DNA from 2 places in the Geodermatophilus sp. SYSU D00708 genome. Region 1 is predicted to be linked to the other one. Evidence: riboswitches for the same ligand, from Rfam matches in the RefSeq annotation. Region 1 holds a riboswitch; the other holds the start of a gene.
The links. A riboswitch is a leader RNA that binds a small molecule or an ion and turns the genes downstream of it on or off. The one in region 1 is predicted to bind thiamine pyrophosphate.

Region 1 (6,952 bases):
CCGCGCCCGCTCCCCACCGGCCGCCCCATGCAGCCGCGCGACGAGCAGCTCACCGGTGCGGCCGCGATCGCCGCGTCGGCGAAGGCCGGGCACCGGGTCTTCCTGCTCGGTGACGACCCCGGCGTGGGCAAGACCGGCACCGCCGTCCTGGCCGCCCGGGAGGTCGCGGCGCAGCGCGGCGGCCGCACGGTGCTGGTCGTCGCCGACCGCCCGGCGGCGATCACCATCCCGCACTGGACGCGGTCGATCGCCGGCTTCGGCGACGGCGGCCTGCGCTGGTGCGTGACCACGTGGGACCGCCTGGCGAAGGTCGCCAAGCTCCGGTTCGACGTCGTCATCGCCGACGAGGCACACATGGTGCGGCACACGACGACGCAGCGGTGGAAGCACTGGAAGGCGGTCTCCGGCGCCGGCCGGGTGAAGGACGCGCCGTTCGTCATCGCGGCCACCGCCACCCCCGCGCACACGCCGCTGGAGCTGCCCTACCTGGCGCCGCAGTTCGCCCAGCGGCACGGCGAGCCGCTGCGCTCGTGGGCCGACCTGCCGGCGAAGCTCGCCGACCACGGGTTCCACGTGGAACGGGGCCGGTACGGCTGGACCTGGACCGAGGACGCCGACCGCCGCCGCGCCGACCTCGCCCGGCTGCAGGACTGGCTGGCCGAGGGCTCCCCGCCGGCGACGCTGCACCGCCCGGCGCCGTGGGGCCCGGTGTCGGTCACCGGGACGCCGGTGTCGCTGACGCCGGCCGAGCGGGCCGCCTACGAGTCGGAGTGGCAGGAGTTCCGCGCCGAGATGCAGCTGGCCCGCCGCGGCCGGCAGACCGCGCGGGGCCGGGCGGCGCTGCTGCGGTTCCGGCAGAAGGCCGGGCTGATCCGCGCACAGGCCACCGTCGACTGGGTCAAGGCGCAGGTGGAGGCCGAGCGGCAGGTCGCCGTCTCGGTGGAGTTCGTGGAGACGGCGGCCGACCCGATCCGGGAGGCGCTGCTGGACTCGGGCGTCGCCGTGGCCGCCATCTACGGACGCGACCGGTTCGACGTCGAGGCCGAGCGGCTGCGGTTCCAGACCGGCGCCGCGCCCGTGTGCGTCTTCACGGTGACCGCGTCGATCAGCCTGCACGCCGGCGAACTGCTGCCCGACGGGACGCACGCATCGGCCACGCCGCGGGTCGGGCTGTTCCACCAGCCGCGGTTCTCCGGCATCCAGGCCCGCCAGGTCACCGGCCGCACCCACCGCGACGGGCAGGTCTCGCCGTGGCGGGTGGCGTTCGCCGAGGACACCGTCGAGGAGCAGGTCGCGCGGGTGATGGTGGAGCGGCTGGCGGTCAGCGGCTCGACCGCGGGCGCGGACACGTCGTCCCTGCAGGAGATCGCCGAGCTGCTCGACGCCGACTGGCTGCCCTCGACCACGCTCACCGGCACCGACTGACGCGGACTCGGTCTCAGCCGCAGTCGTATCTCGCCGCGCGGCCGGGTCGCCCTGACCGTCCACCCCGCTCAGGGCACGAGTACCGCCCGGCCGAGCACCCGGCCGGCACGCAGGTCGTCGAGCACCCGCACGGCGTCGTCGAGCGGGTGGGTCGTCACCGTCGTCACCAGGCGACCGCGGGCCGCGAGGTCCAGGGCCTCGACCAGCTCGGCGCGCCGGTTGCCGACCGACGTCACGATCCGCTGCTCGGGCACCACCATCGCCAGCGGGTCGATCTCGACCCGGTCGAAGCTGTAGCCGACGTAGACGAGGGTGCCGCCCTTGCCGAGGGAGGCGAGCGCGGCGGCGCCGGTGTCCCGGGTGCCGACGAGCTCGAACACCACGTCGGCGCCGCGGCCGCCGGTGGCCTCGCGGACGGCGCCGGCCACGTCCTGCGTCGAGGCGTCCACCGTCACCGCGGCCCCGAGCTCGGTGGCCAGCTCCAGCCGCTCCCGGGAGCGGGCGACAGCGATGACGCGGGCGCCGGCCTCCCGCAGCACCTGCACGAGCGCGAGACCGACCCCGCCGGCGCCGTAGACGACCGCGTCCGCGCCGGGGCCCACCCCGGCCACGCTGACCGCGTGCAGCGCCGTCGTCGCGCTGCAGCACAGGGTCGCGGCGGTGGGCAGGTCCACGCCGTCCGGCACGGGCACCACCGCCGTCGCCGGGACGACGAGCTGCTCGGCGAATCCGCCGTCGGTGGCGAAGGTCAGGAACCCGAGCGGCGCGTCGCAGAGGTGGTCGTCCCCGGCGGCGCACCACCGGCAACGGCCGCAGGCGTGCAGGTAGTGGACGGCGACCCGGTCGCCCACCGCGAGCCCGGCGACGTCCTCGCCCAGCTCGGCGACGACGCCCGCGACCTCGTGGCCCAGGGTGATCGGCGTCCGGGCCGGGGTGAGCAGCCCGTCGAGGAAGTGCAGCTCGGTCCCGCAGACGCCCGCTGCGGCGACGTCGAGGACCACCTCCCCGGGACCCGGCCGCGGCCGATCGACGTCCTCGACGCCGAGGGGTTCGCCGACCCCGTGGAAACGGACAGCACGCATGGAACGGCCTCCCTACGCCGGCATGACCCGGACAGGTTCGAACGGTCGACGGCCCCAGCCGCCCTCTCAGCCCACTCGGGTGGGCTCCCGCGGTACGGCCCGGAGGCTACCCGCCCGGCCTGGGAGCGACGTTGTTAGGTTCGGGGTCGTAAGTGGCACGGGGTGCCCCCGCCCGGGGCTGAGAGCACACCCGTCGAACCTGCTCCAGTTCGTACTGGCGAAGGGATGTCACGGCGTGGGAGCCATCGACCTGCGCGCGGCCCGCGAGGAGCTGCGCACCGCTGCACCGCTGGTGCACTGCCTGACCAACACCGTCGTCCAGACGATGACGGCCAACGCCCTGCTGGCCGCCGGCGCGGCGCCGGCGATGGTGGACGCGCCGCAGGAGGCCGGGGACTTCGCCGCGGTCGCCTCGGCGGTGCTGGTCAACGTCGGCACGGTGCACGAGCGCACCGCCGAGGCCATGCGGCTGGCCGCGCGCTCCGCCGGCGCGGCCGGGACGCCGTGGGTGCTCGACCCGGTCGCGGTCGGTCCGCTGGCCTACCGGACGGCGCTGGCCGCCGAGCTGGTCGAGCTGCGGCCCACCGCCGTCCGGGGCAACGCCTCCGAGGTCCTGGCGCTGGCCGGGGCCGGCACCGGCGGCCGCGGGGTGGACAGCACCCACAGCACCGACGCCGCCTCCGAGGCCGCCCTCGGCCTGGCCCGGCGCACCGGGGGAGTGGTGGCGGTCAGCGGCGAGGTGGACCTGGTCACCGACGGACGGCGGACCGTGCGGGTGGGCGGCGGCTCGGTCCTGCTCACCCGCACCACCGGCGCCGGCTGCGCGCTGGGCGCCCTGGTCGCCGCCTACCTCGCCGTCTGCGACGACCCGCTGACCGGCGTCGTGGCCGCGCACGCGCACGTGGCGCTGGCCGCCGAGGTCGCCGCCGACGTCGCCGACGGGCCCGGCACCTTCGCCCCGGCCTGGCTCGACGCCCTCGACGCCCTGGACGGGGAGTCCCTGAGCCGGGCGGACGTGCGGGAGGAGCGGTGAACGGGTTCGACCCGACCCTCTACCTGGTCACCGACACCGAGCTGGCCCGGCCCCGGCCGGTCGCCGACGTCGTCCGCGCCGCCGTGGCCGGTGGGGTCACCGCCGTCCAGGTGCGCGACAAGACGGCGTCCCGGCGGCAGCTGCTCGCCCTCACCCGGGCGGTGCAGGCCGCGCTGGTCGACCGCCCCGACGTCGCGGTCGTGGTCAACGACGCGGTCGACGTCGCCCTGCTGGCCGGCGCGGGCGTGCACGTCGGCCAGGACGACCTCCCGCCGGCCGAGGTCCGGCGGCTGCTGGGCCCGGGCGCGCCGCTGGGGCTGAGCGTCACCTGCGCCCCGGACCTGCACGCCGCGCTGGCGCTGCCCCCGGGCACCGTGGACCTGGTCGGCATCGGCCCGGTGTGGGCGACGCCGACCAAGCCCGACGCGGCTCCCGGCCTCGGCCTGGCGGGCACCCGGGAGCTCGCGGCCGCCGCCCGCTCCGCGGGGCTGGTCGCCGTCGCGATCGGCGGGATCGACACCGCCAGGGCGGCGGAGGTGGCGGCGACCGGGGTGGACGGGATCTGCGTCGTCTCGGCGGTCTGCGCCGCGCCCGACCCCGCGGCCGCCGCCCGGGAGCTGCGGGCGCGGATCGACGCGGGCCGCTCGGTGGGGGTCCAGCGATGAGCGGCGTGCCGGTCGCCCTCACCGTCGCGGGCAGCGATCCCAGCGGCGGCGCCGGCATCCAGGCCGACCTGAAGACCTTCAGCGCCCTGGGCGCCTACGGGACAGCGGTGCTGACCGCGCTCACCGCGCAGAACACCCGCGGGGTCACCGGCGTGCACCCGGTGCCGGCGGAGTTCGTCGCCGCGCAGCTCGAGACCCTGCTGGACGACGTCGAGGTGCACGCCACCAAGCTCGGCATGCTGGGCAGCGCGGAGGTGGTCCGGACCGTGGCGCGGGTGCTGGCCGACCGCCGGGCGGGGCCGGTCGTCTGCGATCCCGTGATGGTGGCGACCAGCGGCGACCGGCTCATCGACGACGCTGCGGTGGACGCCGTCCGCACCGACCTGCTGCCGGTCACCGACCTCGTCACGCCCAACGTGCCCGAGGCGGCGGCGCTGCTCGACGCGGCGCCGGCGACGAGCGTCGACGACCTCCCCGGGCAGGCCACCGCGCTGCTGGCCCTCGGCCCGCGGGCGGTGCTGCTCAAGGGCGGCCACCTCGGCGGGGAGGAGAGCGTCGACGTGCTGGCCACCGCGGACGGCGTCACCGTGACCCACCGTCCCCGGGTGCGGACGACGGCGACGCACGGCACCGGTTGCACGCTGTCCTCGGCCCTCGCCGCGCTCGCCGCCCGCGGCCGCACCGACGACTGGGCGCGGCTGGTCGACCCGGCGCGCGACTTCCTGCACACCGCGCTGGTCGCCGGGGCCGGCCTGGGCATCGGGTCGGGGCACGGGCCGGTGCACCACTTCGCCGGGATCTGGCCGTCGTGAGCACCGCCGCGGACCTCCCCGGGGACGCCGTCGAGGCCCCGTTCACCGAGCGCGCCTGGGCCGCGACCGCCGGCCTGCGCGCGGCCATCGACGACCTGCCCTTCCTCGCGGAGCTGGGCTCCGGCGCGCTGGCACCGGCCACGTTCCGGCACTACCTGGAGCAGGACGCGCTCTACCTCGCGGACTACGCCCGGGCGCTGGCCCTGCTCGCCGCCCGCGCCCCGGACTCGGCCGCCGCGTCCTTCTGGGCGACCTCGGCGGCCACGACCGCGACGGTCGAGCGCCAACTGCACGCCGACCTGCTCGCCGCGGAGCTGCCCCCGGCCGACCGGCCGGGCGGCGACCCGGTGCCCTCACCGACCTGCCTGGCCTACGTCTCCTACCTGGTGGCCGCGGCGGCGACGGCTCCGTACGCGGTCGCCGCCGCGGCCGCGCTGCCCTGCTACTGGGTGTACGCCGACGTCGGCGCGCGCCTGGCGCGGACCGCGGCCCTCGTCCCCGGGCACCCGTACCTGCGCTGGGTCGCCGCCTACGACGCCCCGGAGTTCCAGGAGGCCGCCCGCACCGCCCGCGCGCTGGTCGACGCGGCCGCCGGCGAGGCGCCCGGCACGCAGCCGGCCATGCTGCGCGCCTTCACCGTCGCCACCCGCTACGAGCTGGATTTCTGGCGCGCGGCGCACGAGCGGGAGAGCTGGCCGGACCCGATCTGAGCCGGTCCCGACGGGCCCGGCCAGGGAACTCCCGACCGGAGCCCGGTCAGCTCGCCGGCGGCTGCCCGTCCGCCGGCACGATCGGGATCCGGGTGGCCGCGCCGTCGGCGGTGGCTGCACCGCTCGCCGCGGGTGCGCTGCCACCCCCGGCCACGGCACCGCCCGCGCCCCCGAGCCGGCGCAGCAGCGCCGCGACGTCGACCCCGGTGAGGTCACCGGAGAGCTGCAGCCCCTGCGCCACGTTCGCGGCCACCGAGCGGCCGAGGGAGCCGGCGCCGTCGGCGGAGATGACGGTCATCTTGTCCACGCTCGACAGCGGGGCCGCGGCCGCCTGCACCACCTGGGGCAGCACCTTCACCAGCATCTCGAGGACCGCCGCCTCGCCGTACTTGGCGAACGCCTCCGAGCGTGCGTCCAGCGCCTCGGCCTCCGCCTGCCCGCGGGCGAGGATGGCGGCCGCCTCCGCGGCGCCCTCCCGCTCGACGGCGTCGGCGATGGCCTGCCGGCGCAGCCGCTCGGCCTCACCGCGCTTGGCGCCCTCGATCGCCTCGGCCTCGGCCAGCGCCGACCGGCGGGCCCGCTCGCCCTCACCGGAGAGCTTGGCCTGCTCGGCGGCGGCCTGGGCGGCGGCGATGGTGCCCTGCCGCTGGGCCTCGGCGGCGAGGATCGCGGCGTTCTTGCGGCCCTCGGCCTCCTGCTCGACCTTGTAGCGCTGAGCGTCGGCGGGCCGGCGGACCTGGGTGTCGAGCTGGCGCTCGGTCAGCGCCGCGGTCCGGACGGCGACCTTCTCCTGCTCGGTGAGGATCGCCTGGTCCTGCGCGGCCTGGGCCAGCGGTCCGCTGGCGGCCGCACGGGCCTTCGCCGCGTCGGTCTCCGCGGTGATCTCCGCCTGGCGCAGCGCGAGCTGCCGCTGGGCGACGGCGATCGCCTCGTCGGCGAGCAGCTGCTCCTGCTGCGCGGCCTGCCGGGCCCGGGCCTCGGCGATGCTGGCCTCCTTGAGCACCCGCGCCGCCTCGGGCCGGCCCAGGTCGGCCAGGTAGCTGCCCTCGGCCTGGATGTCCTGCAGCTGGAAGGTGTCGAGCACCAGCCCCTGCCCGGTGAGCGAGGACTCGGCCTCCTCGGCGACGGCGGAGGCGAACGCGGCCCGGTCGCGGATGATCTCCTCGATCGTCAGCCGGCCGACGATGGAGCGCAGGGCACCGGCCAGCACCTCCGAGGTGAAGGT
Region 2 (6,952 bases), on a different contig from region 1:
GAGGGCGTGTTCGCCTCCGACGTCCTCTCGCTCAACGGCCTCGACGACCGGCGCGAGTCGCAGGCGGTCACCACCCAGGCCGAGGACCTCATGGCCGACGCCGTGGACGCCGACAAGGCCTTCTTCTCCACCTGCGGCAGCTCGCTGTCGGTGAAGAGCGCGATGATCTCGGTCGCCGGCCCGGGCGAGGAACTGCTGGTCAGCCGCAACGCGCACAAGTCGGTGGTGGCCGGGCTGATCATCAGCGGCATCCGCCCGGTCTGGGTGCACCCGCACTTCGACGCCGAGCGGCACCTGGCCCACCCGCCGGAGCCCGAGGACGTCCGCCGCACGCTCGACCGGCACCCGCAGGCCAAGGGGATGCTGCTGATCACCCCGACCGACTGGGGCACCTGCGCCGACATCGCCGGCGTCGCCGAGGTGTGCCACGAGCGGGACCTCCCGCTGATCGTCGACGAGGCCTGGGGTGCCCACCTGCCCTTCCACCCCGACCTGCCGGCCTGGGGGATGGACGCCGGCGCGGACGTCGTCGTCACCAGCGTGCACAAGATGGGCGGGGCGATCGAGCAGAGCTCGGTGTTCCACCTCAAGGGCTCCCGCGTGGACCCGGAGGTGCTCAAGCAGCGGGAGGACCTGCTGGGCACCACGAGCTCCTCGTCGCTGGTGTACCTGACCCTCGACGGGTGGCGTCGGCACATGGTCGAGCAGGGCGAGGAGCTGCTGGGCAGGGCGATCGAGCGCGCAGCGCGCATCCGGGCGGAGATCGACGCACTGCCGGGCCTGGCGGTCATGGGCCGCGAGGTGGTCGGCACCGGCGGCGCCTTCGACCTCGACCCGCTGGCGATCACCGTCGACGTCCGGGGCCTGGGCATCACCGGCTTCCAGGCCGGGGACTGGGTGCGCGCCGCCTGCCACGTGGACCTCGGCGCGGCCGACACCTTCCGCGTCAACGCCCGCATCACCCACGCCGACGACGACGAGACGGAGAAGGCGCTGCTGGACGCGCTGCGGGCCCTCGTGGAGGGTGCCGCGTCGATGGAGCGCCCGCCGCAGGTGGACCTCCCCTCGCCGCAGGGCCTCGAGCTGGAGCAGGCGATGACGCCGCGCGATGCGTTCTTCGCCCGTGTCGAGCAGGTGCCGGCCGCCGAGGCGGTGGGCCGGGTGGCCGCCGAGCTGGTCAGCCCCTACCCGCCCGGCGTCCCGGTGCTGGCGCCCGGCGAGCGGATCAGCCAGGACGCCGTCGACTACCTGACCAGCGGGGTGCAGGCCGGGATGCTCATCCCCGACGCCGCGGACCCGTCGATGGAGACCCTCCGCGTCGTCTCATAGCCCTCGGGAGGCCAGCGGTGACCGGCTCGGTGGACGTCGTCGTCCCGCCGCCGCTGCGCTTCCTCCTGCCGGGACGGGACCGGCACCGCGGCGTCCGGCGGATGCGGTTCGACCCCGACGCCACGCTCGGCCACGTCGTCCAGGCGGCCGGGGTGCCGCTGACCGAGGTCGGCGGTCTCCGGGTCGACGGCGCCCCCGCCGGGGTCTCCGACCGGACTCGGCCGGGCAGCACCGTGGAGATCGCCGAGGTCCCGCGGCCGCAGCCGGTGCCGGCCGGCGGCTTCCTGCTCGACGTCGGGCTGGGCACGCTGGCCCGCCGGCTGCGGCTGCTCGGCCTGGACGCGGCGTGGTCCAACGACGCCGACGACGCCGACCTCGTGGTCCGCGCGACCGCCGAGGAGCGCGCCCTGCTCACCCAGGACCGCGGCCTGCTCATGCGCCGGGCCCTGCCGTCGGGGGCGCTGGTCCGCGGCGCCCGGCCCGACGACCAGCTCGCCGACGTCCTGGACCGGTTCGCTCCCCCGCTGGCGCCGCTGACCCGCTGCACCGCCTGCGGCGCCCGGCTGCTGCCGGTGGCCAAGGCCGACGTCGCCGACCGGCTGCCCGCCGGCACCCGGCGGACCTACGAGGAGTTCTCCCGCTGCCCGGCCTGCGACCGGGTCTACTGGCGCGGCGCGCACGCCCGCCGGATCGACGCGCTGGTCCGGACGGCGACCCGGTAGGCCCCCTAGGTCGGCCCCCGGGGGCCACGGGCTGGCCCGCACGTGTCACCCGCGGCGGGCACAGGAAGGAGCGCCCACCCACCTGCACCGCTCCTGCGAGGCCGCCGTGTACCTGTCGAAGACCGAGGCCGCCGTCCTGCCGACCACGCTGGTCGGCGCGCCGAGACCGGCACCCTCCGGGTCCGGACGGCGGCGGCTGTGGCCGCTGCTGGGTCCGGCGTTCGTCGCGGCGGTGGCCTACGTCGACCCGGGCAACTTCGCGACCAACTTCGCCGGCGGCGCCTCGTTCGGCTACACGCTGCTGTGGGTGATCGTGGCGGCCAACCTCATGGCGATGCTCATCCAGTCGCTGACCGCCAAGCTCGGGCTGGCCACCGGCCGGGACCTGGCCACCCTCTGCCGCGAGCAGCTGCCCCGGCCGGTCACCCGCGGGCTGTGGCTGCAGGCCGAGGCGGTCGCGATCGCCACCGACCTGGCCGAGATCGTCGGCGGCGCGGTGGCGCTGAACCTGCTGTTCGGCGTGCCGCTGCCGATCGGCGGGGTGATCACCGCCGTGGTCGCGTTCGTGCTGCTGGCCGCGCAGTCCCGAGGGCACCGGCCGTTCGAGCGGGTGATCGCCGGGCTGCTGCTGGTGATCGGCCTGGGCTTCGGCTACACGCTGGTCAGCTCCGGCGTCGACGTCGGCGGGGTCGCCGGCGGCCTCGTGCCGTCGTTCGCCGGCTCGGAGAGCCTGCTGCTGGCCACCGGGATCCTGGGCGCCACCGTCATGCCGCACGTCATCTACGTGCACTCCGCGCTGACCCCGGGCCGGTACGGCGACGTGGTCACCGCCGGGCGCACCCAGGCCGGCCGGCGCCGGCTGCTGCGGGCCCAGCGGGTCGACGTCCTGGTCGCGATGGGCCTGGCCGGGCTGGTCAACGCCGCGATGCTGGTGATCGCCGCGCAGCTGTTCACCGCCGACGACGGCATCGAGTCGCTGGAGAGCGTGCACGCCGGGCTGGGCGACCAGCTGGGCACCGGCGCCGCGCTGGCCTTCGCCGTCGCGCTGCTCGCCTCCGGGTTCGCCTCCTCCTCGGTCGGCACCCACGCCGGGCAGGTGGTCATGGCCGGCTTCCTGCGCCGGCACATCCCCGTCCTCGCCCGCCGGCTGGTCACCCTGGCCCCGGCCCTGGCGGTGCTGCTGCTCGGCGGCGACCCGACCACCGCGCTGGTCTGGTCGCAGGTGGTGCTCTCCTTCGGCATCCCCTTCGCGCTGGTGCCGCTGCTGTGGCTGACCGCCCGCCGCTCGGTCATGGGCAACTGGGTCAACCGGCCGGTCACCACCATCACCGGGGCGGTCGTCGCCGCGCTGATCATCGGCCTCAACGCCCACCTGCTGCTGGGCTTCGTCCTCGGGTGAGGGACCCTGCCGTCACCAGGGGGCCGGGCGCCATGCCCACGGAGGCACCGGCGGACGGCGGCAGCGACGGAACGGTCTAGGCTGGTCACACAACCGAACACACAGCAGGGGAGCGCTTCGGCGCTGAGAGTGCGGGTTCCCGCAGACCCTCGAACCTGATCCGGGTCATGCCGGCGCAGGGAGTCTGGAGGAAAGCCATGGCCGACCAGGCCGTCCGTCCGTCGTCGGCTGCGCCCACCGGGGGCCGCTCGCGCTGGCGCACCGTCGACATCGTCGTCACCGCCGTCCTGGGCGTCGCCTTCGGCGTCGTCTTCTGGGCCTGGGGCCTGCTGTGGGCGGGCACCGGCACGGCCTTCGCCGCCTTCCCGCCCGGGCAGGCGTTCATGTACGGCGTCTGGCTGGTCCCCGCGGTGCTCGCCCCGCTCGTGGTGCGCAAGCCCGGCGCGGGCCTGTTCGCCGAGCTGGTCGCCGCGATCGTCTCGGCGCTGCTCGGCTCGGCCTGGGGGACGACGACCATCGTCTACGGCCTGCTGCAGGGCCTGGCCGGGGAGGCCGGCTTCGCCGCCTTCCGGTACCGCCGCTTCGGGTGGCCGCAGGCGCTGCTGTCCGCGGCGCTGGCCGGCGCGATGGCCGCCGTCCTGGACCTCCTCTACTACTACCCGGACTGGACCGCGGGCTGGAAGACGACGTACGTGGCGCTGGTCGTGGCCGGCACCGTCGTCGTCGCGGGCGCGGGCAGCATGGCGCTGACCCGCGCGCTGGCCGGCAGCGGTGCCCTGTCGGCGTTCGCCTCCGGCCGTACCCGGGTCTGACGCTGACCGGGGGGTCCCCGGCCGCCGTCCGGGTGGCCGGGTGGGGCTTCCGGCACGCCGGCCGGCGGGCCTGGGCGGTCCGGGACGTCGACCTGACGGTGGCCCCCGGTGAGCGGCTGCTGCTCACCGGGGCCTCCGGCTCGGGCAAGTCCACGCTGCTGCGGGCGCTGGGCGGCCTGCTGGACCCGGAGAACGGGGACGCCGTCGGCGAGCTGACCGTCGACGGCGAGCCGCCCGACCGCCGGCGGCAGCGGGTGGGCATGGTCTTCCAGGACCCCGACTCGCAGCTGGTGATGACCCGCGCCGGGGACGACGTCGCCTTCGGGCTGGAGAACGTCGGCACCCCGCCCGCGGCGATCGGGCCGGCCGTGGACGCCGCCCTCGCCGCGGTCGGCTTCGACCTGGGCCGCGACCGGTCCACCGGCGCGCTGTCCGGCGGGCAGAAGCAGCGGCTGGTGCTGGCCGGCGCGCTCGCCCCGCGCCCCGGCCTGCTGCTGCTCGACGAGCCGACCGCGCAGCTGGACCCGGCCGGCGCCGAGCTGGTCCGCGGCGCGGTGGCCCGGGCGGTCGCCGACCGCGGCGCCACCCTCGTCGTCGTCGACCACGACGCCGCGGCCTGGCTGCCCCTGGTCGACCGTGTCGTGGAGCTGCTGCCGGGCGGTGGTGTGGCCGAGCACGGCCCCGGGTGGGCACCGGCTCCGCTGCGCCTCCCCGTCCGGCGCAGCTCCCCCGCGGGGGCGGTGCTGCTTGCCGCCGACGCCGCCGGGTTCACCCACCGCGGCTCGACCGCCCCCGCCCTGCCGCCGACCGACGCCGTCCTGCGGGCCGGGCGGACCCTGGCGGTCACCGGCCCCAACGGCACCGGGAAGTCCACGCTGGCGCTGCTGCTGGCCGGCCTGCGGGCGCCGACGACCGGCCGGGTCACCACCGGGCCGGCGCTCACGGCGGGGCTGCGCCGCCCGGACCGGCCGCCGTCCCGCTGGCGGGCCGCCGAGCTGGTGGAGCGGGTCGGTACCGTCTTCCAGCACCCCGAGCACCAGTTCCTCACCGGACGGGTGCGCGACGAGCTGTCCCTGGGTCCGCTGCGCGCCGGCGCGGGCGAGGGCGCGGCACACCGGCGCGCCGACGAGCTGCTCGAGCGGCTCGGCCTGGCGCCGCTGGCCGAGGCCAACCCGTTCACCCTCTCCGGCGGGCAGCAGCGGCGGCTGTCGGTCGCCACCGCGCTGGCCACCCGGCCGCCGGTCCTGGTGCTCGACGAGCCCACCTTCGGCCAGGACCGGGACACCTGGTCGGAGCTGGTCGCGCTGCTGGCCGAGCAGCAGGACGGCGACCGCGCCCTGTGCCTGGTCACCCACGACGCCGACGTGGTCGCCGCGCTGGCCGACGACGTGCTGAGCCTGGGCGCCCCGGTGGCGGTCCCGTGACCCCGCCGCTCGCCCTGGGGCCGGTGCGCCCGGTCCCGCTGTCGGCGGTGAACCCGGTCGCCCAGCTGGCCGCCATCGCCGTCCTCACCGTCGTGCTGCTGGTCAGCGGCGACCCGGTCACCCCGGCGGTGGTGCTCGCCGCCGAGCTGACGCTGCTGCCGGCCGCGGGGTTGACCACCCCGCGGGAGGTCGCGCGCCGGACCTGGCCGCTGCTGCTGAGCGCGGCCGGCGTCGCCTGGGTCAACGTGGCCTTCGGCGCGCTGGACGGCGCCGATGCCTGGCTCAGCGGCGCCACCTGGGGCCTGCGGGTCATCGCCCTGGCCCTGCCCGGGGTCCTGCTGGTCGCCTCCACCGACCCGGTCCGGCTGGCCGACGCGCTCACCCTGCACTGGCGCGTGCCGCCGCGGTTCGCCTACGGCGCCCTGGCCGCGCTGCGCCTGGTCCCGCTGCTGGCCGCCGAGTGGGAGACGATCCGGCTGGCCCGGCGGGCGCGGGGCGTCGACGCCGGGGCGAACCCCGTCGCCGCGGCCCGGCTGCTCGCCGGCACCGCCTTCGCCCTGCTGGTGGCCGCCATCCGGCGCGGCACCCGGCTGGCGACGGCGATGGACGCCCGCGGGTTCGACTCCGGCGTCCCCCGGACCAACGCCCGCGGCTCGGTCCTGCGCCCCCGCGACGGCTGGTTCGTCGCCGGGACCGTCGCGGTCTGCGCGGCGGCCGTGGCGGCGAGCGTGGCCAGCGGCGCCTGGGACCCGCTGCTCGGCTGAGTTCGCTGCCGGTCAGGCTCCCGGGTGCGGACGGCGCGGCCGGCCGGGCAGCACCAGGTTGAGGACGACGGCGACCACGGCCGCGACGACGATCCCCGAGTCGAACAGCGCTCCCCACTCGCCGGTCGCCCGGTCCACGGCGTCCGGCGCGGCGGCGATCCCCCGGCCCAGACCCACCGACAGCGCCACGATGAGCAGCCCCCGGGTGTCCAGGCCGTCCTTGCTGAGCAGCTGGACGCCGATCGCGCACACCATGCCGAACAGCACGAGCACGCCGCCGCCGAGCACCGCCGGCGGGATCGCGGCCAGCACTGCGGCGACCTGCGGGAGCAGGGACAGCCCCACGAGGACGAGCGCGCCGATGGTCACCACGTGCCGGCTCATCTGCTTGGTGAGGGCCACCAGCCCGATGTTCTGGCTGAACATCGTCGTCGGCAGCGCGCCGAAGACCCCGCCGAGGACGGCGCTGCCGCCCTCGGCCAGGATGCCGCCGCGCAGCTCG

Region 2: another riboswitch for thiamine pyrophosphate. It lies ahead of ACI79D_RS08405 (ECF transporter S component); the one in region 1 lies ahead of thiM (hydroxyethylthiazole kinase).

What each region holds. Positions count from the first base shown of each region.
Region 1 is NZ_JBJGYS010000029.1:1,330-8,281, forward strand. Features, by position in the region: gene ACI79D_RS20225 (helicase) at 1-1,425, shown strand, start outside; gene ACI79D_RS20230 (alcohol dehydrogenase catalytic domain-containing protein) at 1,494-2,507, opposite strand; TPP riboswitch at 2,656-2,750, shown strand; gene thiM (hydroxyethylthiazole kinase) at 2,743-3,540, shown strand; gene thiE (thiamine phosphate synthase) at 3,537-4,205, shown strand; gene thiD (bifunctional hydroxymethylpyrimidine kinase/phosphomethylpyrimidine kinase) at 4,202-5,017, shown strand; gene ACI79D_RS20250 (TenA family protein) at 5,014-5,727, shown strand; gene ACI79D_RS20255 (flotillin family protein) at 5,774-6,952, opposite strand, start outside.
Region 2 is NZ_JBJGYS010000007.1:73,207-80,158, forward strand. Features, by position in the region: gene ACI79D_RS08390 (aminotransferase class I/II-fold pyridoxal phosphate-dependent enzyme) at 1-1,329, shown strand, start outside; gene ACI79D_RS08395 (Mut7-C RNAse domain-containing protein) at 1,347-2,051, shown strand; gene ACI79D_RS08400 (Nramp family divalent metal transporter) at 2,158-3,450, shown strand; TPP riboswitch at 3,547-3,650, shown strand; gene ACI79D_RS08405 (ECF transporter S component) at 3,648-4,262, shown strand; gene ACI79D_RS08410 (ABC transporter ATP-binding protein) at 4,295-5,686, shown strand; gene ACI79D_RS08415 (energy-coupling factor transporter transmembrane component T family protein) at 5,683-6,450, shown strand; gene ACI79D_RS08420 (uracil-xanthine permease family protein) at 6,463-6,952, opposite strand, start outside.